One region of the Robertmurraya sp. GLU-23 genome, then DNA from elsewhere that is predicted to be linked to it. Evidence: riboswitches for the same ligand, from Rfam matches in the RefSeq annotation. Region 1 holds a riboswitch; each other region holds the start of a gene.
What was found. Region 1 has a riboswitch for S-adenosylmethionine ahead of ACVBAX_RS18465 (methionine ABC transporter ATP-binding protein). Riboswitches for the same ligand answer to the same signal wherever they lie in the genome.
Positions count from the first base shown of each region.

Region 2: it holds a riboswitch for S-adenosylmethionine, as region 1 does, so the genes downstream of both, ACVBAX_RS04245 (methionine biosynthesis PLP-dependent protein) here and ACVBAX_RS18465 (methionine ABC transporter ATP-binding protein) in region 1, are expected to answer to the same signal.
Region 3: it holds a riboswitch for S-adenosylmethionine, as region 1 does, so the genes downstream of both, metK (methionine adenosyltransferase) here and ACVBAX_RS18465 (methionine ABC transporter ATP-binding protein) in region 1, are expected to answer to the same signal.

Region 1 is NZ_JBRKCV010000013.1:98,259-105,802, forward strand. Features, by position in the region: gene ACVBAX_RS18455 (Ig-like domain-containing protein) at 1-1,827, opposite strand, end outside; gene ilvD (dihydroxy-acid dehydratase) at 2,073-3,746, shown strand; SAM riboswitch class I at 3,926-4,032, shown strand; gene ACVBAX_RS18465 (methionine ABC transporter ATP-binding protein) at 4,106-5,119, shown strand; gene ACVBAX_RS18470 (methionine ABC transporter permease) at 5,109-5,774, shown strand; gene ACVBAX_RS18475 (MetQ/NlpA family ABC transporter substrate-binding protein) at 5,872-6,714, shown strand; gene ACVBAX_RS18480 (iron-containing alcohol dehydrogenase family protein) at 6,779-7,544, shown strand, end outside.
Region 2 is NZ_JBRKCV010000001.1:821,588-829,131, forward strand. Features, by position in the region: gene metH (methionine synthase) at 1-970, opposite strand, end outside; gene ACVBAX_RS04235 (bifunctional homocysteine S-methyltransferase/methylenetetrahydrofolate reductase) at 948-2,813, opposite strand; gene metC (cystathionine beta-lyase) at 2,810-3,997, opposite strand; gene ACVBAX_RS04245 (methionine biosynthesis PLP-dependent protein) at 4,000-5,106, opposite strand; SAM riboswitch class I at 5,187-5,291, opposite strand; gene ACVBAX_RS04250 (hypothetical protein) at 5,458-5,694, shown strand; gene sda (sporulation histidine kinase inhibitor Sda) at 5,769-5,903, opposite strand; gene ACVBAX_RS04260 (gamma-glutamylcyclotransferase) at 6,092-6,955, shown strand; gene ACVBAX_RS04265 (hypothetical protein) at 7,039-7,272, shown strand; gene ACVBAX_RS04270 (DUF6501 family protein) at 7,321-7,524, shown strand.
Region 3 is NZ_JBRKCV010000017.1:58,113-65,656, reverse strand. Features, by position in the region: gene ACVBAX_RS20560 (ABC transporter substrate-binding protein) at 1-415, opposite strand, end outside; gene ACVBAX_RS20555 (alpha/beta hydrolase family protein) at 548-1,327, shown strand; gene ACVBAX_RS20550 (DUF2584 domain-containing protein) at 1,362-1,604, shown strand; gene pckA (phosphoenolpyruvate carboxykinase (ATP)) at 1,642-3,228, opposite strand; SAM riboswitch class I at 3,574-3,712, shown strand; gene metK (methionine adenosyltransferase) at 3,942-5,144, shown strand; gene asnB (asparagine synthase (glutamine-hydrolyzing)) at 5,388-7,283, shown strand; gene ACVBAX_RS20530 (C39 family peptidase) at 7,284-7,544, opposite strand, start outside.

The sequences.
Region 1 (7,544 bases):
GTACTCTGTCGGTGACACTAGTGTAACCCCAGTTGTTAAGTCCAATAGTAAATTTTGTGTATCGGGTGCAGAGGTTAAGCCGTTCTCTTTCGCAACCGCTGAAATCTCATGAGATCCTTCGGTTAAAGCCGTTTGTAAAGGAAGTCTCCATTTCCCGTTATTTACCATCGCTGTAAGAGCTGGACCATTATCAATCGATACCTCTACTATTCCATTGTTGGAGACGGATGTTTTTCCATATATGGTTGGGGTAGGATCGTTTGATACGGTTGAATCACCATTTGCGATGCTAACAGTGATATTACTAGTTTGATATGTTACAGGAAGAGATTGCCCCACGGCTAAGTGATCGTCATACGCTTTTACTAGAAATGTATGTGTTCCTAGTGAAAGCTGCGTGTCAACAGTAGCTGTCCAATCGCCTGTTGTATCATCTACCTTAACGCTTTTGTAGAGAACTTCATCTACCCATAGCTCAACTGTTTCTCCTTTTTCTCCTGTGCCTTTTACAACTAATTTCCCATCTTCTACAACAGGAGTGGTGATTGTTGGAGGTGGGATAATATGGATTATTTTGTTTGCTTCAACGGGAACTGAATCTTTCCCAGTTGATCTCCCAGAGGCTTGTAAAGTATACTCACCCAACTCTGCTGTATTTGCAAAACTTGTTGGAACTGTCCATAAGTTACTTGAGGGGTTAACAGGTTTGGATGTTACAGTTCCTCCTTTGGTAACATTCGTAATTACAAGTTCTACTTGTTTATTCCCACTATCTGAGTTAAGGAATTTTCCTGTAACGTTAACGGGAAATTTATAAAGCCTTTCAACAGCAGGTCCATCAATAGAAATTTCTTTCCCTATTTGTATCGTACTCTTCGCTGTTGCCATATTGCCTTCTTCGTTCATAACTGTGGCAGTGGCATTAAAGGTTCCAGTTGGTAAATCCGTTGGGATACTCCACTTACCTTCCATTACAGTTCCAGTATAGGTTTTACTGTTTGCCATAAGCGTGACCGTACTACCATTTACCGCATTTGTCGTAATACCACTAATAGCCGGATTAGGATCGTCAAATGTCATAATTGGATCAAACAGGATTGTTGGCTTATAAATTCCAAACGGCACAAGCTTCACATTTGCGCCCTGTTCAGCTGCTTCTAATCCATCCTTATTAATAACTCGTAGATTAGCAGATTTAGAGGTATTAAAACCAAATGATACGTTCGGCTTACTCGTATCTAAATCAGGGATGATTTCTTTTATTTTTGAAATCGGGATTTTAAAATCTAAAAAATAATGTCCATTTTCTGCATCCGAAATGCTAGTTCCGGGAACAGCAGAACCTGTTGAGTCTGTTGTTGTTACCTTCAATACCTTTTCCTTGTCAGGACTAGCTACAAACAGATAGTCCTCATGTGGGCTTTTCCCATCAATCCCAACGGTTGCTCGGTGCGACTCATCTACTAGAATATCCACATTCCAGACCGATGATAAAAAGCCACCTTTGCGATCATATGGATCCCCTAACAATCTCATGCGAAAATAAAGATTGTCCGAGTCTCCATACACATAAAAGCTTGGCTTGTCTCCTACCTCATTCCGGCCATCGTTCCCGCTAGTAAAATCTACTTCATCTGGAGAAATACCTGGCTCATTGGTAGGATCGTACATGATTTGTCCCTCACTGTTTTCATAAGGGATAAATTGGGTTGTAATGGGTGTGCCCGCATCTGTAGTCACCGCTGATACAACATTACTTAATGGAGTCACTAGTAATGCTATTACAACCAAAATATTGCTGCATTTCATTAACCATTTCTTCCTCATACTCTGCCTCTTTTCGACATTCTTCAACATACAATATCCCAATAGTATCATAGGTATTTTGTACTATCAATACGGTAGGAAGTGTGGAAAAGCTATTATTTATTCATAAATTTCCCCTTCGCTCAAAATCTACCAAATCAATGTTCTGTCATCTTTCTTTACAAGTCTCATTCTATTTGTTAAAATTTTTAAATAATTTAAAACATTAACACCATCGTGTTTTGATAGATTGGGAGGGAATTAGATTGGCAGAATTAAGAAGTAATATGATAAAAAAGGGATTTGATCGTGCACCACACCGAAGCCTATTGCGTGCGGCTGGGGTAAAAGAAGAGGATTTTGGTAAACCATTTATCGCGGTAGTTAATTCCTACATCGATATCGTACCAGGACATGTGCACTTACAAGAGTTTGGAAAAATTGTCAAAGATGCTATCCGTGAAGCAGGTGGAGTTCCATTTGAAATGAACACAATCGGTGTCGATGATGGAATTGCAATGGGTCATATCGGCATGCGCTACTCGCTTCCAAGCCGTGAAATTATTGCTGATTCAGTTGAAACGGTTGTCGCTGCTCACTGGTTCGATGGAATGGTTTGTATCCCAAACTGTGACAAGATTACTCCAGGTATGTTAATGGCGTCACTTCGTTTAAATATCCCTACTGTTTTCGTAAGTGGTGGACCGATGAAGGCTGGAGTGACTAGTGAAGGCAAAAAGATCTCACTTTCTTCTGTATTTGAAGGTGTAGGTGCATACCAAGCTGGAAAACTTGATGACAAGGGACTTTTAGAATTAGAACAGTTTGGTTGCCCGACATGTGGCTCTTGTTCAGGTATGTTTACAGCAAACTCGATGAACTGTTTAGCAGAAGCTCTTGGATTGGCTCTTCCTGGTAATGGAACAATTTTAGCTGTAGCGCCTGAGCGTAGAGATTTCGTTAGGAAATCAGCAACTCAGTTAATGGAACTGATTGAAAAGGATATTAAGCCTCGTGATATCGTTACAGAAAAAGCAATCGATAACGCGTTTGCCCTTGATATGGCATTAGGTGGATCATCTAATACAGTTCTTCACACATTAGCATTAGCTCATGAAGCAGAAATCGATTATCCAATCGGAAGAATCAATGAAGTAGCGGCTCGTGTTCCTCATTTGTCTAAGCTTGCTCCTGCTTCTGATGTATTTATTGAAGATTTGCATGAAGCGGGTGGTGTGTCTGCGGTTCTAAACGAATTATCTAAGAAAGAAGGAGCTCTTCACTTAGATACATTAACGGTGACAGGGAAAACACTCGGTGAAAATATCGCTGGCTGTGATGTAAAGAACTTCGATGTCATTCATTCCATTGATAACCCACATAGCGAAAAGGGTGGCCTAGCTGTATTGTTTGGTAACCTTGCTCCAGATGGTGCCATCATTAAAACAGGTGGAATTACAGGTGGAAACCGCCATGAAGGACCGGCTGTTGTATTTGATTCACAAGACGAAGCCCTTCACGGCATTGCAAACGGAAAAGTAAAAGAAGGCGACGTAGTTGTTATCCGTTACGAAGGTCCAAAAGGTGGACCTGGTATGCCTGAAATGCTAGCTCCAACTTCTCAAATCATGGGAATGGGACTTGGTGCGAAGGTTGCTCTTGTAACAGATGGCCGCTTCTCTGGAGCTTCACGCGGATTGTCTATCGGTCACGCTTCACCAGAAGCAGCTGAAGGTGGACCATTAGCGTTTATCCAAAATGGAGATCAAATTGTCATCGATGTTGACGCTCGTTCCATGGACGTTGTTCTTTCTGACGAACAATGGGCCGAGCGTAAAGCTAACTGGAAAGGCTTTGAACCAAAGGTGAAAAAGGGTTATCTTGCTCGTTATTCAAAGCTTGTAACATCTGCTAGCACCGGTGGAGTTATGAAAATCTAATCATTTCTCGACACTCATTCACGATTTGTGGATGGGTGTTTTTTTATTTTTATAAATTTTTTTCCTGCCTACAGCCTCAGTTATGTAAGCGTTGCCTACACTTCCCTCTATCAAAAACAGCTGTTGACACTTCTCCCCTATTAGATTTATGATTCATGTAACAAATTAATAAGACCTTTTACTTATCAAGAGTGACTGAGGGATTAGGCCCTATGACGTCCGGCAACCTCCATTTCATGGAACGGTGCCACTTCCTACAGAATGATTCCATTCTGAAAGATAAGTCGTATATATAACGATGCCTCTTTCTGACTGGAAAGAGGTTTTTTTGTATTTTTATAGCTTAAGGGGTGACATGAATGATCGAAGTAAAAGACTTGGTGAAAGTCTATCAAACAAAAAAAGGTGAAGTAATAGGTGTGGACCATGTGTCACTAACCGTGAACAAAGGCGAAATTTTTGGAATTGTAGGGTATAGCGGCGCTGGAAAAAGTTCGTTACTACGCTGTTTGAATTTATTGGAGGCTCCTACCTCAGGAGAAGTTAAGATCGACGGGGTTTCTCTTACGTCACTGCGAAAAAAGGAGCTACGAAGTGCTCGCCAGAAAATCGGGATGATTTTCCAACACTTCTATCTCGTAAGCTCAAAGACGGTTTTTGAAAACGTAGCTTTTGCTCTAAAAGCGGCTTATAAATCGAAAGCAGAGATTGATGCAAGAGTAACTGAGCTACTTGATATGGTTGGCTTGTCAGATAAGCGTGATGTGTATCCGTCTCAGTTGAGCGGTGGACAAAAGCAACGAGTAGGAATTGCGAGAGCGTTAGCGAATAACCCTTCCGTTCTCCTTTGTGATGAAGCTACCTCTGCCCTAGACCCGAGCACGACGAAATCGATTTTATCTTTGTTAAAAAAGATTAACCAAGAGTTAGGGTTAACAATTGTACTGATTACACACGAGATGGAAGTCGTAAAAGAGATTTGTGACCGAATGGCAGTTATGCAGGACGGGCGAATTGTTGAGGAAGGGCCAGTGTATGACTTGTTCGCAAATCCAATAAACGAACTTACCAAGGAATTCATTAATACCATTCTACAATTTGATTTACCAGAACACTTGCTATCTTCAAGCAAAGGAAAAATTGTAAAGATTCATTTCCGCGGGGCGATTGCTGAAGAATCAGTGATTTCAGATGCACTACAGAAGTACCAAGTGAAGGGCAATATTTTACACGGCAAAATCGAGTACATAAAAGACACTCCACTTGGAATCTTCATTATGGAACTTACAGGTGACACCGCTGAAGTAGAACATGCGATTCAATATATCACATCTCGCACAGAAAGCTTGGAGGTGATCCGAGATGCCGCTTGATAGCTTAATAGAGTTGCTACCCGATTTAAACAAAGCCTTTTTTGAAACGATTTATATGGTGGGAATATCGATTGTGGTAGCTATGATTGTCGGATTGCCCGTGGGAGTCCTATTGTTTGTTACCGACCGCGGATTATTTTTAGAGAATTCCCTATTTAATCAGATTGTTGGATTTTTAGTGAACATGATTCGTTCGGTCCCGTTTATTATCTTGCTCATTGCCCTTTTACCATTGGCTGACTTGATCGCTGGATCAACAATTGGGCCAACTGCCGCTTCTGTTTCACTCTCAGTAGCTGCGATTCCTTTCTTTGCAAGATTGGTAGAACAGTCACTGCGTGAGATAGATAAAGGAGTGATTGAGGCAGCGGTCGCGGTCGGAGCTTCCCCGTGGATGATCATCAAGGAGGTTCTTCTTCCAGAGGCCAAACCAGGGATCATCCAAGGCGTGACCATTACGATTATTAGTTTAGTCGCTTACTCCGCGATGGCTGGAATTGTTGGCGGTGGTGGTGTTGGGGACCTTGCCATCCGGTTCGGGTACTACCGATACGACAACACCGTCATGATCACCACCGTTATCATCCTAATTTGTTTAGTCCAGCTCATCCAATTTTTCGGTGACCGACTAGCAAAAGCAGTAAACAAAAAATAAATCACATGTGACCACTGTCCATCCCAGAAGGACAAAAACGCACCAACTGTCCACGAAGGGTGACAGACACCATAAAACTATTGGAGGAATATTTACGATGAGAAAGTTATTTTTGAGTTTTGTCATTTTGATTGCTATTGCGGCTCTTGCAGCTTGCGGTGGAAGTTCTGAGGAAGCTTCTTCTTCTGAGGAAAGTGCAACTACGAAAAAAGAAGTGAAAATTGGAGCAACCTCTGGTCCATATAGTGACATGGTTTCAAACGCAATTAAGCCTTTATTAGAGGAAAAAGGCTATGAAGTAGAAGTAGTAGAATTCAGTGACTATGTTCAACCAAATCTCGCTCTTTCCAAGGGAGACATTGACGCGAACCTATTCCAGCACAAAATCTACATGGAAAACTTCGCAAAAGAAAATAAGATTGAACTAACTGATGTTATTTCCGTACCAACTGCACCAATGGGAATCTACTCAAATACGTTTACTTCTATAGATGAAATTGCTGAGGGTGCTGATATAGCTATTCCAAATGACCCAACAAACGCAGCACGTGCTTTCTTAATTTTAGAAGATCTTGGGTTAATCACATTAAACGCAGATGCTGACCCATTAACGGTTTCAGAAAAAGACGTAGAAAAGAACGTAAAAAATCTAGTATTCCAACCAATTGAAGCAGCTCAGCTACCACGTGCGGTTGACAGCGTGGACCTTGCTGCTGTACCAGGTAACTTCGCTTTAGCAGCAAAAATGGACTTATTAGACGCATTACAGCTTGAAAATATGCCAGATCAATACCGTAACCGTGTGGTAGTTGACACAAAGAATATTGACAGCCAATTTGCAAAAGATCTGAAAGAAGTTGTTGAATCAGAAGAATTTGAAACCATCATCGACGAGGACTTCCAAGGCTTTGGTAAACCTGAATGGATGGTAAATCGCTAATTGATAAACTAGTAAAAAACAACGCCCTTACCGGCGTTGTTTTTACTAGAAAGGAATGAAGACAATGACAAAACTCGAAGTGCGTGGTGCTCCCTCCTATTATGCATGTCATGAGGGTTCGTTAAATGACCTTGAAAATCTACTTCTCTTGAATTCAATTCATCACTGCTTAGTCATTCACGGAGAACAATCTTGGAGAGCAGCAGCATCCTATTTTCCAAATATGTCAAATGTAAAGCTCACCTTTGTTTCCTATCGGGGGGAGTGCTCATTAATTGAAGTACAGAGAATCTCTACGATCGTCAGTGGTACAAATATCGACGCCATCATCGGTATCGGCGGAGGAAAAGTGCTTGATCTGGCAAAGGCAGTGGCAAATGAAACAAACAAAGAAGCCATTCTTATCCCGACTCTTGCCTCCACCTGCGCTGCTTGGACTCCATTAAGCGTGTTTTATACAGAAGAAGGCGAATTCACGCATTACACCATTTTTCCGAAAAGTACATTAATCGTCTTAATAGAACCGCGTATCATTCTTCATTCACCAATTAAATATGTTCGAGCAGGGATTGCAGACACATTGGCCAAATGGTACGAAGCTGATGTGTTAGTACGCGACTTACAAGACCTTCCGTTGCCTGTAAAAATCGCCCATCAAAGTGCGAGGCTTTGCCAGATTGTTTTACTTGAACATAGTCAAACTGCACTGAACGCGATGGAAGCAAACACTTCTTCACCTGCTTTTCTTCAAGTAATTGAAACGATCATTGTAGCTGGTGGAATGGTCGGTGGATTCGGAGACCGGTACGGGAGAATTGCTGCTGCCCACT
Region 2 (7,544 bases), on a different contig from region 1:
TGCCTGACACCATGTGGGTATGGTTTTCAATTCGTTGACGAGGCTTGTATTTTTTCATCTCATCAGAAATAGCTTTAATATGTTCAGGGGTTGTACCACAGCAACCTCCAACAATATTAATCCAGCCTTCAGCAGCAAAGTTACCAAGCTTTTTTGCTAGCAAATCAGGTGTTTCATGATAATGACCTTCTTCATCAGGTAAACCCGCATTAGGATAACAACTGATTGCAGAGTTTGATAGGGAAGAAAGGGAACGAATATGATCCTGCATGAATTCAGGGCCTGTTGCACAATTTAGTCCAACTGCTATAGGATTCATATGTTGAATGGATATATAAAAGGCTTCAATGGATTGACCGGCAAGTGTTGTTCCCATCGGTTCGATCGTTCCTGAAATCATAATAGGGAGCTTGCGGTTACGAAGGTCGAAGGCTCTTTGAATTCCTAAAAATCCAGCTTTTACATTTAACAAGTCCTGGCTGGTCTCAAGAAGCAGTAAATCTACATTACCGTCTAGAAGACCGAGTACCTGCTCCTCATATGTTTCAACTAAAGCAGAAAAGGTTGTTCCGCCTGTTACACTTAAAGTTTTGGTTGTAGGACCAAGGGACCCTGCGACAAAGCGTGGCCACTCAGGTGTAGATATTTGATCACACGCCTTTCTTGCTAGCTTGGCAGCGACCACATTAATTTCATACGCTTTAGAGCCTAAATCGTATTCATCTAATACTAGACTAGTTGCACCGAAAGTATTGGTTTCAATAATATCTGCTCCAGCGCGTAAGTACTCTAGGTGAATTTTTTCAATCACATCAGGGGCAGTGAGGTTTAAGATTTCATTACAACCCTCATACTCCTCTCCACCAAAATCCTTAGCTGTTAATGCTTCTTGTTGGAGCATCGTACCCATCGCACCATCCATGATGAGAATTCGTTTATTTAGTTGTTCATTTAACGATGCTGTTTGCATTCAGCTTCCTCCTTAACACTTGGCTGTTTATCGTATTTGTATAGGTAGCGAGCTGTGCGGTCATTTCATAGCGCATAAAAGGAGTAATTAAATAAATTCCATTAAACAATTCAGAAGCTGCGTCAATCAAGGACTTAGTAATAGCAATTCCTTCTTGAGCTGACTGAACAGGATCATCTTTTAAAGTAGCCATTAACTCTCTAATAGAATCAGAAATTTTTATTCCAGGTACTTCGTTATGAAGAAACTCCGCATTTTTACTCGATGTAAGTGGCATTAACCCAATGTAAATGGGTTGGTTGATATGCCTAGTTGCATGGTAGATCTCTAATAGTTTTTCCTCTGAATATACTGGTTGAGTAATAAAGTAATCTGCTCCATACTTTGCTTTCTTTTCCATACGTAAAACAGCTTTATCTATATATTTTACATTTGGATTAAACGCGGCAGCAACCGAAAATACGCCCTTTTCTCCTAAGTCCTTACCAGTAGGGGAAAGGCCTTCATTAAACTGCTTAATCATGCTAATGAGTTCGAAAGAAGAGACATCATATACTGATGATGCACCAGGAAAATCACCGACACGAGCAGGGTCGCCTGTAATAGCTAATATATCATGTAATCCTAGGGTATGAAGTCCCATCAGATGAGATTGAAGACCAATAATATTACGATCACGACAAGTAATGTGAACAAGTGGTCGTAAGCCGATATTTGTTTTGGTCAATTGAGCCAAGCTAGTATTACAAATTCTTGGAGACGCTAGTGAATTATCAGCTAGTGTAATAGCATCAACACCGGCTTCCTTAAGCGCTTGTGCTCCTTCAAAAAATTTCTTTGTGTTCAGCTTTCGAGGCGGGTCCAATTCAACAATGACTGATGATCTTTCTTTAACAATTTCTTGTAGAGGACGTTCCGTGCGTTTTGGTTGTACAGTTTTTACTTGAACCACTTCTTTTTTTACTTCAACTTGCTTTTCCGTCACCGGTGAAGTTCCTTTTAGTTCTGATGCAAATGCCTCAATATGGGCTGGAGTTGTGCCACAGCATCCTCCTAAAAGACGAACACCTTGAGCTCTGAATTCCTGTGCACTTTTTCGGAAATAATCCGCATCTCCTTCATAATGGAATTTCCCATCAGTGTACGTAGGGAGACTAGCATTTGGATATGCTGATAGAAGAGCCGTTTTAGGTAATTCAACTTGTTCCAAGCTTTCAAGCATATGATGGGGACCAAGACGACAGTTCACACCGACCACATCAGCACCAAGACTCTCTAAACGTAAGAGAGCTTCATTAATGGGTGTTCGATTTTGCATAATGCCAGGGACCTGCATGGAAACTTGAGCAATAATAGGTAAATTGGTTTCCTTTCTGGCAATGGATAGGACTGCTTCAATTTCATCTAAATCGTAGTATGTTTCAAGTAATAGGCCATCAATATCTTCCAGCAGCAAATAATGTAGTTGCTGTAAAAAGCTTTGGACAATTTCCTCTAAAGAAAATGAGTTGGGGCGAATACCACGGTTACCACCAATGGTCCCGACAACAAAGCTTTCATTTGTAATGGCTTTTTTCGCAACTTTTACGGCAGCACGATTAATTTTTTCAACAGAGTCCTCAAGACCATATCTTTGTAGCTTTAAAGAGTTGGCAGCGTACGTATTGGTTTGTATAACATCCGCTCCTGCTCGTAGATAGGCCTTATGGATGTTAAAAATATCATCCGGATGCGACAGGTTTAACTCTTCAAAACAAGTATCTGTTCCATAAGAGTAGAGAAGGGTACCCATTGCACCATCACCAATGACAATGTCTTTTTTAAGTTTATCTAAAAGGCTCATCTTACTTTCTCTCCTTGGCAATTCGCGGCTATCGTTTCAAGAGCAGCCGAGAAGTCTTTAATGATATCATCTGGATGTTCTAGGCCAACAGAAAGGCGAAGCAGGCTTTGGCTGATTCCTCTTTTTAAGCGTTGTTCAATCGGCATTGCTGCATGTGACATTTTCGCCGGGTAAGAGAGGATCGATTCAACTGCTCCTAAACTAACAGCAAATACAGGGATCTCTGTTAATTCAACAAATTGTTTTACGGCTTCTTCACATTCGAGTTCAAACGAAAGAACAGCTCCGGCCCCTTCTGATTGTTCGTTTTGTATTTCGTACTGTGGATGATCAGTAAGTCCAGGGTAGTACACTTTTTTCACAGAAGGATGGTCCTGCAAGAAGTGTGCTATTTTTAGTGCAGATTTCATTGAGAAGTCCATACGAACCGATAAGGTCTTTATTCCTCGTAACACTAACCACGCATCTTGAACGCCTAACACAGCGCCAAATGAGTTTTGTAAAAATCCAATCTGTTTAGCAAGATCAGGATCGTTAACAACGATCGCACCAGCAACTACATCACTATGACCAGAAAGGAACTTCGTGGCACTATGAAGCACCACATCCGCACCAAGAAGTAAGGGCTTTTGTAGAGCAGGTGTTAAAAATGTATTGTCAACAAAGGTTAAAGCTCCAACACTTTTAGCAATGTCACTAATGGCTCGGATATCTGTCACCTTTAAAAGGGGATTGGAAGGAGTTTCTACATAGAAAACCTTTGTATTCGGACGAATCGCCTGTTTAACTTCTGTGAGGTCCGTCATATCAACAAATGTGTGCTCGATTCCAAAACGCGAAAGAACTTCCGTCACCATTCTGTAGGTCCCACCATACACGTCTTCTGTGATCACCACATGATCTCCTTGAGAGAGAAGGAGAAACGCAGTCGAAATGGCTGCCATACCTGATGAAAAGGCATATCCGTTTGTACCTTCTTCAAGGTTAGCAATGACTGTTTCAAAAGCTTCGCGAGTTGGATTCGCACTTCGACCATAGTCGTATTTTCCAAACTCATCGACGCTATGCTGATGGAAGGTGGATGCATGTTGAATAGGAACGGAAACAGCACCGTTTGTTGGATCAAATTTATGTTCATTATGAAGTAGTTTTGTTTCAAATGAGAAATTGTGTTCTTTTGTCATTTTTATGCCTCCGAACTTAAACGAGTAAGAGCTTGGTCAATATCTTTAATTAAATCCTCCACGTCTTCAATACCAACAGAGAAACGAAGCAGGCGATTACAAACGCCTATTGAAAAACGAATTTCTTCCGGAATATCCGCGTGTGTCTGTGTAGCTGGGTATGTAATGAAGCTTTCTACACCCCCAAGACTTTCTGCAAACGTAATAAGCTTAAGATTTTGTAAAAATGAATTAACCCACTCTTCTTTTTTAATTCGGAAGGATAGCATGCCTCCGCGGCCTGGGTAAAGAACATCTACTACATTTTCATGATTCTTTAAGAAGCTTGCAAGTTCGCTTGCATTTTTTTCATGCTGTTTCATTCTAAGTGCTAAAGTCTTCATCCCACGAATAAGAAGCCAAGAGTCAAACGGACTTAAAACCGCTCCTATAGAGTTGTGGTGGAATCCAAGCTGTTCACAAACCTCTTTTCCTTTCCCAACGATCAAGCCAGCTAGCACATCATTATGTCCACCTAAGTATTTGGTAGCACTATGAATGACAATATCAGCTCCAAGCTCAATCGGTCTTTGAAGTAATGGAGTGTAAAACGTATTGTCGACAATTAATAATATATTATATTTCTTCGCTAGTTCAGCAACCGCTTGAATATCCGTTTCTTCCATTAGAGGATTGGTTGGTGTTTCAATGAATATGGCCTTCGTTTTTTCTGTAATAGCCTGTTCGATAATGCTCACATCATGAGTTTGTACATACGTACTTGAAAGTCCCCATTTTTTAAATCCTTGCTCTAGAATTCGATAGGTTCCACCGTATAAATCTCTTGATACAATCCATTCGTCGCCAGATTCAAAGAGTGCAAGAATGGTAGTGATAGCAGCCATTCCGGAACTACAGGCAAATCCTTGGTCACCGCCTTCTAAATCAGCTATTGCTGCCTCTACAAGTTTTCTTGTTGGATTACCTGTTCGAATATAATCAAATCCAGTTGATTGGCCTATTCCTTCGTGTCGATAAGCTGTCGAAAAGTATACAGGTGGGTTTACTGTCCCAGTTTGAGTTTCACTTCTGTTTCCGATCTGTGCTACCTTTGTTTCATTTTTGTACATTTTAGTCTCTCCCAACATCCTAATAATAAAAAAAAGCCTTCTCTCTAAGAAGAAGACTTTGTTATCAACATGAGCCATTCTTCTTATCTTCCAAGTAAAATACTTGCTGGAATTAGCACCTTTTCAAAAAATTGATGGTTGCTGAGGCTTCATAGGGCCAGACCCTCGACCTCTCTTGATAAGAAATCAAAACATTTAATTTTTTCTAACTTTACTACAGTAAATCGCTAAGTGTCAATCTTTTTTACAAATTAACGACAATTTTGTTCACAATTTCCTAAAATTTACTATATGAATATTCAGAACATTTAATATATAATAAGTTTGAGAACAAAAAGTGGAGGGAAATTCATGCAAACGAAAAGCAGATGTCATCATCGGTATATGTTGAGTGAAGACGCCTTTTTTGTTACCGAGGATGGAATTGAATTGTTTATATCAGGTGAGGGTCTTCAAGGTTATCCTGTAGGTGGTCACGTGGATTTTCCTCTTGAAATGAGAGAAATGAATGAATCAGTTCAAAAGGAGAAACGTCTCTCCAGTCAACCACCGCAACAACTTTACTTAAATATGATCAATCAGTTATAGACGGGGAAACTCGTCTTGTTTATTTTCGTAGGAAAAAATAAAACCACCGGCACTTGGGTGCCGGTGGTTGTGTCCTATGATTTAATTGTCGGTTTCAAATTTCTTTTCTCAATTTCCTTCTTCAAAAACTTCGCCCATTCTTTATCCTCACCTGACTTCAATGCATTCCGATACGAGACAACTAACATTTCATTACTCATAATCTTCATTTGCAAGCCTCCTTAAAATGGACTGAATTTTCTAGCTTTTTATCATTGTATCGGGTTTTAATCCATTTGAAAACCCAAAACTCCAGATTTACTGCCATAAAATTATTAATATTCTGTTACAGGATTTTCACGTAATGGTTTTTTTTATGATAAAATATGGTAAATAGTTTGTACGATGGGGGAGAAGGATGGATACGATTACACTTTTTGTTTATGGTACATTAAGAAGACATGAAACGAATCACAGATTAATCAGAGAAGCTACTTGTATCGCTGAACAGGCATGGGTAAACGGTGAGCTTTTTGATACAGGTAACGGTTATCCTACACTAGAACTCAATGATTCCGGTAAGGTGCATGGAGAGTTATATGAAGTTAGTAAAACCCTTTTACCTCAGCTCGACGCATTGGAGGATTATGAAGAGGGTAAAGAGTCTAATTTGTATGACAGAACAAATGTTACCGTTCATACTGATAAAGGCACTAAAGTAGCGCTCGTGTATGTGAATGTGGATGAATCAAGCAAAGCTGAAAAAATCACCCACGGTGATTGGAAGTTACATAGATTCATGAAAAATCGTCCTGACCAAGTATATTACTTTGCATATGGTTCATGTATGGATGATGAACGATTCCGAAAAGCGGGGGTAGATCACTGTTTTAAAAATCTCGTCGGTGCTGCTGTTTTAAAGGGATACTCCATGAAATATCTTTTCAGAGTAAGTGATGGCGGAAGAGCAGATATTGTAGAAGATGGTGGTGAAACCGAAGGGGTAGTTTACTTAACTCCATATGAAGGGGTCGAGTATTTATTTGGTAGAGAGGGGTTTTATGGAGGATGGTATCGCCCAACCTTTGTAGATGTGGACATCGATGGAGAAATGTTAAAGGATGTTTTGACATTCCATGTGTATAACAAAATGCCCGAAGTGTCACCCCCCGACCATTATTCGACCGAAATTCTTAGAGGGGCCAAAGGAAGATTGAGTGAAAGGTATTATCAATATCTACTAAAAGAACTTGATCGTCTAAAAAAATCAAGCAATAGTTAACTTTTTTATTGTACATCGGTTTAATACGAGTATCCATTGTGGTAAACACTTGATATCACCAACTTAAGAAAGTGGGTCAGAATATGAGTGGGAATCGAGAAAATGGCTATTATGAGCTGGTGTATAATAATCGACAATACAACTATCTAGAGTTTATTAGATTAGATACAATATGTGAAATTAGTTATATCACTTTAAAAAATATCTTAACAGGTGAATTTTTTACCTTTGAAGAAAACAAAGTTCGAAAAGTGACAAAAAGAAATTTTCGAATCAAGCCTTTAAAGAAGCATTTTTTAGAAAAAGTTGCTAAGTAGTTACTTCCTTTCTATAATAAGATAGATAATGTAAAAGGAGTGACTGTAGTGATTCATCTAAAATGGTCAGAGTCAGAAACAATAAAAAAGGTAACTTGTGTTCACACAAAAGCTGAAAAATATATTGTAGATAATAAATTAACACCAGGAAATGTGTACGAAGTAAAAAATGAAACAGAAGAATTTTACTTTATTATAGATAATAGTGGAAAAGTCGGCGGCTATTACAAGGATTATTTTAAAGAAGCTTAACATCAGACTACATAATACTG
Region 3 (7,544 bases), on a different contig from region 1:
CTAAAAAGGTGGATTCTTTCAACATCTCCCACGAAAAGTTATCAATTTTTTCACGAGATACAAGGAAAGTACCATCTGTTTGTGTTAGCTGGGCAAAGTTGATGACTGGGTCATTTGCTTCCTGAGCATAAACGTAAATAGATGTTTCAGATCCAACAAGAGCAACATCAATACTATTTGATAACAAGGCAGTCATTGTTTTGTCTCCACCTGAGGTAGTGGTTAACTCAACATCTAATCCTTCTTCTTCAAAAAAACCATTTTCTATCGCAACATATTCAGGAGCATAGAAAATGGAACGGGTTACTTCACCAATGCGTACTTTTTGGACTTCTTCCTTGCTGCAGGCAGCAATTGGTATAATGAGAATGACAACTAAGAACATGGAAAAGAAAATCTTAAATGACTTTTTCATTTTATGGATAACCTCCTTAATAGATAAACTTTTTTATGTGAATGGTTTGTGAGCCTAACATATCGTATGAAGTCGAAAAAAATGTGTGAATGCCTAGATTAAAAACATGTGTAAGGAAGTGTAACAGAAGGTATGTATACTCTTGAAATTGTTGATAGGGAGAGGTTTCCATCGCCTCATCCGCATGTCGAGTTATCGATCATAACGTATTATTCGGAAGGATATAAGGTGAAAGGAATGTTAGCAGAACCTAAAGGAGAGGAGCCTTTAGAGGGTTTTTTATATTTAAGGGGTGGAATAAAAAGCGTAGGAAAGGTAAGGCCATCTAGGTTGGTGCAATTTGCTTCGGAAGGCTTTATTGTATTTGCCCCCTACTACCGGGGAAATCAAGGAGGAGAAGGAAATGAAGATTTTGCTGGAGATGATCGAGAAGATGCATTTGCTGGTTATCGTATCTTACAGCAGCATTCAAGAGTGAAAAGGGTACATGTATTTGGGTTCTCACGTGGTGGGGTGATGGCATTATTAACTGCCATCAAGTTTCCAGATACGGCCTCTCTCGTTACCTGGGGTGGAGTAAGTGATATGAATCTTACATATATGGAAAGAGAAGATTTGAGAAGGATGATGAAGAGAGTCATTGGTGGTACACCGACGAAATATCCAGAAAGATATAAATTTCGCACTCCATTGTATGATATTGAACAATTGCGATGTCCAACTTTAATCATTCATGGATCGAAGGATCAAAATGTAAGTGTGGACCATGCGCGAAGATTGGAAGAGAGATTAAAGGATAAACGTCGTTCAGTAGAGAGCTGGTATTTTGAGGAGTTGACACATTATTTTCCTCCAAGTATTAACCGAAAAGTTGTGACAGACTTAACTCAATGGATGAAAAAACAGTCATAATAATGATAAAATATAAGAAAAGGAGTGGAGAATTATGGGTATGCCATTAGAACTTAATACAATGATTGTTACTAAGGGTAGAGAAAAGCGACTTGAGGAAAACCTGTTTACAATAACCAAAGAAGGATATCGCTTATATCCAATAGACATTCCTGTCGAGGTAAGAAGAACGATGGATGGGGAAGTAAGTGGCATGGCAAAAATTAAAAAAGTAATTTTAGAAAGTGAAAAAACGACGATCGAGTATCAATTGATATCCTTACATTCATCTAATTAAAAGAGCGTAATCGACTGATTACGCTCTTTTTTAAAAATTATACTAAAGGACCGCCTTCTTCGATAATCTGTACTGAAACATTTGCGAATTTTTTGAAGTTATCTTTGAATTTAGTGGCTAATTCGTTCGCTTTAATCTGGTATGCTTCTTGGTCAGCCCATGTTCGGTTTGGCTGAAGAACATCATCCGGAACACCAGGAACATGAAGGGGAATCTCCAATCCGAAAATAGGATCTTTACTTGTTTCTACATGGTTTAGTTCCCCTTCGAGAGCGGCCTGTACCATGGAGCGGGTGTATGATAGCTTCATTCTACTTCCGACTCCATACTCGCCACCAGTCCAGCCTGTATTCACTAGATAAACCTTCGCATTATGTTCGTCAATCTTGGACCCTAGCATTTCTGCATAGCGAGTTGCTTCTAATGGTAGGAAAGGGGAGCCGAAGCATGTTGAAAATGTTGCTTGCGGTGAAGTGATTCCTTGTTCCGTACCAGCAAGTTTTGAAGTGTAACCGCTTAAGAAATGGTACATCGCTTGTTCCTTAGATAGCTTTGCAATAGGAGGCAGTACCCCGAAAGCATCTGCTGTAAGGAAGATAATGGTATTTGGATGTCCAGCGACACTTGGATCCACGATATTGCTTATAGATTGGATAGGATAAGCAGCGCGTGTATTCTCAGTTAATGTTCCATCATCATAGTCAGCGACTCGTGTTTCTTTATTCAGCACGACATTCTCTAACACAGATCCAAAATGAATGGCGTCGAAGATTTGAGGTTCTTTTTCTCTTGAAAGATTAATGCACTTAGCGTAGCAGCCTCCTTCAATATTAAAGACACCGTTAGCTGACCAGCCGTGCTCATCATCTCCGATTAGGCGTCGGTTTGCATCAGCAGATAAGGTCGTTTTACCTGTTCCTGATAAGCCAAAGAATAAAGCGACATCTCCTTCAACGCCGACATTTGCTGAGCAGTGCATAGGTAGAATATTATTTTCAGGCAATAAGTAGTTCATGATAGAGAAAATGGATTTCTTCATCTCGCCTGCATATTCTGTGCCACCGATTAATACGGTCTTTCTTTCAAAAGAGACTATAATAAAAGTCTCAGACTTGGTACCATCAATAATAGGGTCTGCTTTAAAGTTTGGAGCCGATATGACTGTGAATTGTTCTTCATGAGTCAAAAGCTCTTCTGCTGTTGGTCTAATGAATAACTGATGGGCAAATAGATTATGCCATGCAAACTCGTTGATCACTTGAATGGGTAGACGATGTTTCTTATCTGCGCCAGCAAACCCTTTGAAAACAAATAACTCATCTCTATCTTTCAAGTAACTTAGTACTTTATTATATAAACGTTCGAACACTTCTTGAGAGATTGGTTGGTTAACAGCTCCCCAATCAATCTTGTCCTTTGTAGAGGCTTCTTCAACAATGTATTTGTCTTTCGGAGACCGACCAGTATATTTTCCTGTTGTTGCTCGAACAGCTCCTGTCGAAGTTAAGACTCCTTCGTTTCTAGTAAGAACCTTTTCGACTAATTGTGGTACAGATAGTTGCACATGCACATGACCAGAGGCTAACAATTCGCTTAATTGGTTAGAAATACGGACAGAGTTCATCTGATGACTACCTACCTTTATTTGTTATTTTTTAATTAGTATAACACATTAACTTAATTAGTCTATACTATTTATAAAAATATTAGAGGGTGCAAGAAAAAACATCGTATACGACCTATTTTTAAGCCTTTTTATTACATAAAACGATGAATGGGAGTCAATAGTCTATACTATTAAAAGAAGGGACAAATTCAAATGGGAACGATCGTGTTATATGATGCTAAGTGTCAATGGAAATGTAATTATAATAGTTGCTCATTATTTAAAGAATGAACCAACTATTTTTCATAAAGATATTGACAGTATTTGACGTGATACGGTATTATTCTACATTGAACGGATACTCTCTTATCCCGAGCTGGTGGAGGGACAGGCCCTATGAAACCCAGCAACCTGCTTTAATAATTAATTACGATGACTGTAATTAATATAAAAGAGAAGGTGCTAACCTGAGGCAAGGATTTTAGTCCTTGAACGATAAGAGCGAAAGGCGCAAATTACTTTGCTATCACCCTTTCCTCAAGCAGGGAAGGTTTTTTATTTTGCATAAAGTTTTTATTTGGGTGGGTAATTTTTCAAACCTTCATAATAAAAATGGCATGTTTATTTCATACTACTTAGGGAATGAGTTCCGTATCAAATGGAAGGTTTTGTTTATGTTGATATAATAAGCATACCTTTTTCTCAAGTATAAATAAATAGGAGGTCAGGAGATGTCAAAAAAACGTCGTTTATTTACATCCGAGTCAGTTACTGAAGGTCATCCAGATAAAATCAGTGACCAAATTTCAGACTCAATTTTAGATGCTATTTTAGCAAAAGACGCAAATGCTCGTGTTGCTGCAGAAACGTCAGTAACAACTGGGTTAGTATTAGTTGCTGGGGAAATTACAACCTCTACATACGTAGATATTCCAAAGATTGTTCGTGAAACCATTAAGGAAATTGGGTACACTCGTGCAAAATATGGTTTCGATTCTGAAACATGTGCGGTTTTAACTTCAATTGATGAGCAATCAGCTGATATTGCAATGGGAGTTGACCAAGCACTTGAAGCGCGTGAAGGATCAATGTCTGATGAAGAAATCGATGCAATTGGAGCAGGTGACCAAGGGTTAATGTTTGGTTTTGCTTGTAACGAGACAAAGGAGCTTATGCCTCTTCCGATTTCTTTAGCACATAAACTAGCTCGTAGATTAACTGAAGTTCGTAAGGATGATATTCTTCCTTACCTTCGTCCGGATGGAAAAACTCAAGTTACCGTTGAGTACGATGAAAATAATAAACCAGTTCGAATTGATACAATTGTAATTTCAACCCAGCACCACCCTGAAGTAACGTTGGAGCAAATTCAACGTAATCTTAAAGAGTATGTTATTAATCCTGTTGTACCAGAAGAGTTAATTGATGAAAATACAAAGTATTTCATTAACCCAACAGGTCGTTTCGTTATCGGTGGACCACAAGGTGATGCTGGATTAACAGGACGTAAGATTATTGTTGATACGTACGGTGGATATGCTCGTCACGGTGGCGGTGCATTCTCTGGTAAGGATCCTACAAAGGTTGACCGTTCAGCTGCTTATGCTGCTCGTTATGTAGCAAAGAATCTTGTTGCTGCAGGTCTAGCAGATAAAGTAGAAGTACAGCTTGCCTATGCAATTGGTGTTGCACATCCAGTATCTATCTCTATTGATACATTTGGTACTAGCGAAATAAGTGAAGAAGTTCTTATTGAAGTAGTTCGTAATAACTTCGATCTTCGTCCAGCTGGAATCATTAATATGCTTGATTTAAGACGTCCTATCTATAAGCAAACAGCTGCTTATGGTCACTTTGGTCGTACAGATGTAGATCTTCCATGGGAGCGTACAGATAAAGCTGATACACTTCGTAAAGAAGCTCTTGAAAGATAATTTTAAATAGTAAAAATTCAGCCGGGAGTTACAGAAAATTTGTAACTCCCGGTTTTTCTTTTCGTCTATAAGGGTATGGTGGTTTAGAAGCAAAAAGGGATGTAAACAATGGGTAGTAAGCTTGAATTTTTAGGAAATGGTCAATTTGACAGTGCGATTCGATAATTTTAATGGTAGTATTAATAGGTATTCTTTCTGAATGGAAGATTAAACTCGTAAGAACGGAGTAGGTGAGTTACATACATGTGTGGTTTTATTGGATGTGTTCATGACAAATCGCAAGTGTTTAGTGATGGACAAAAACAACAATTTGAAAATATGAATAATGTGATTACGCATCGCGGACCTGATGATGACGGATATTTCTATGATTCTCATGTTCAATTTGGGTTTCGTCGTTTAAGTATCATTGATATAGAAAGCGGGCATCAACCCCTTCATTTTGAAAACGAAAGATACTGGATTATTTTTAACGGTGAAATTTATAACTATGTAGAGTTAAGAGAAGAACTATTGGCAGAAGGAATCACCTTTGCAACAAGCTCAGATACAGAAGTAATTATTGCTTTGTATAGCCATCTGAAGGAAAAAGCGGTGGAGAAGCTTCGTGGAATGTTTGCCTTTGTAATTTGGGATAAGGTTGAGAAGACGCTTTATGGAGCACGTGATCCATTCGGCATTAAGCCTTTCTTCTATTTTGATGACGGGGAAAAGATATTCTTTGCATCTGAGAAAAAGAGTATTTTACTGGCACTGCAGAACGATGTATTAAACTATGATTCTTTGCAGTATTTCTTAACGTATCAGTTTGTTCCTGAGCCTTATACGATGTCAGAAGGTATTTCAAAATTAGAACCAGGGCACTACTTTACAAAGAAAATCGGATCTGAAATGGAAATTAAGCGTTATTGGAAGGCTCATTTCCACCCAGTAAGAAAATCAGAGAGTGATTTTGTAAAGGAAATTAAAGATGTTCTTTTTGATTCTGTCAAAATTCATATGAGAAGTGATGTGCCTGTCGGTTCGTTCCTTTCTGGTGGAATTGACTCTTCGATCATTGCTTCCATTGCAAAAGAATTCCATCCGGCGATTAAGACATTTTCTGTAGGTTTTGATCATAATGGGTTTAGTGAGATTGATGTTGCTAAGGAAACGGCTGATAAGCTTGGAGTAGAAAATATTAGCTATATCATTACTCCAGAAGAGTATATGAATGAAGTACCGAAGATTATGTGGCATATGGACGATCCGCTTGCAGACCCTGCATGTGTCCCTTTATATTTTGTGGCACGTGAAGCTCGTAAGCACGTGACGGTGGTTTTATCTGGAGAAGGTGCAGATGAGCTATTTGGTGGCTACAATATTTATAGAGAGCCTCAGAGTCTAGAGGTGTTTAATAAAATTCCACAGGTTGGAAAAGCGTTTTTACGTTTGCTAGCGAAAATGATGCCAGAGGGAATGCGCGGGAAGAGCTTTATTGAACGTGGTTTGACTCCTTTAGAAGAACGTTATATCGGAAATGCAAAAATGTTTAGTGAGCTTGAAAAGAGTGATCTTCTAAATACGTATAACAAAGGTTTAGATTTCACCAATATTACAAAGCCTCTTTATAAAGAAAGTGAAGGCTACGATCCAGTTGACCGTATGCAGTATATAGATATTCACACATGGATGCGTGGAGATATTTTATTGAAGGCTGACAAAATGACCATGGCTCATTCGTTAGAGCTTCGTGTCCCATTTTTAGATAAAGCCGTTTTTGAGGTTGCTTCTAAAATTCCAACAAGTTTAAAAACAGCCAACGGAACAACGAAGTATGTTCTTAGAAAAGCAGCAGAAGGAATTGTACCAGAACATGTTCTTAATCGTAAAAAGCTAGGCTTCCCGGTTCCAATCCGTCACTGGTTAAAGGCTGAGATGAATGAATGGGCAAAGACCATTATAAGAGAAAGTGATACAGATTATTTATTAAATAAAACGTATGTACTTCAATTGCTTGAGGATCACTGCCAAGGAAAAGCCGATAATAGTAGAAAGATTTGGACGGTGCTCATGTTTATGGTATGGCATCAGGTATATGTAGAAAAAAAGTACTCCTTCGAGAAGGAATACTTAGCGGAAAAAGTGTTACAAAGCTAATTAACGAGGGAGGTAGGTAATTGCCTGACTTCCCATTTGCACCCAGGATTCTTCAAAATCCATTATGGGTGCTTTTTTATTTTTTTCCCCTGTTAATGGATCGTTAAAGTATACATAATCCTGATCAAAGCCTGTTAATAAAACAGAGTGTTCTTTGTAGGTAATATCAATAACACCACTCGGAGTGTGCCAGGTCACAAATTGATTGGATGACAGCTTTTTAAAGGAGGTGTTGGTGATCACCCAGACAGGACGCTTGTC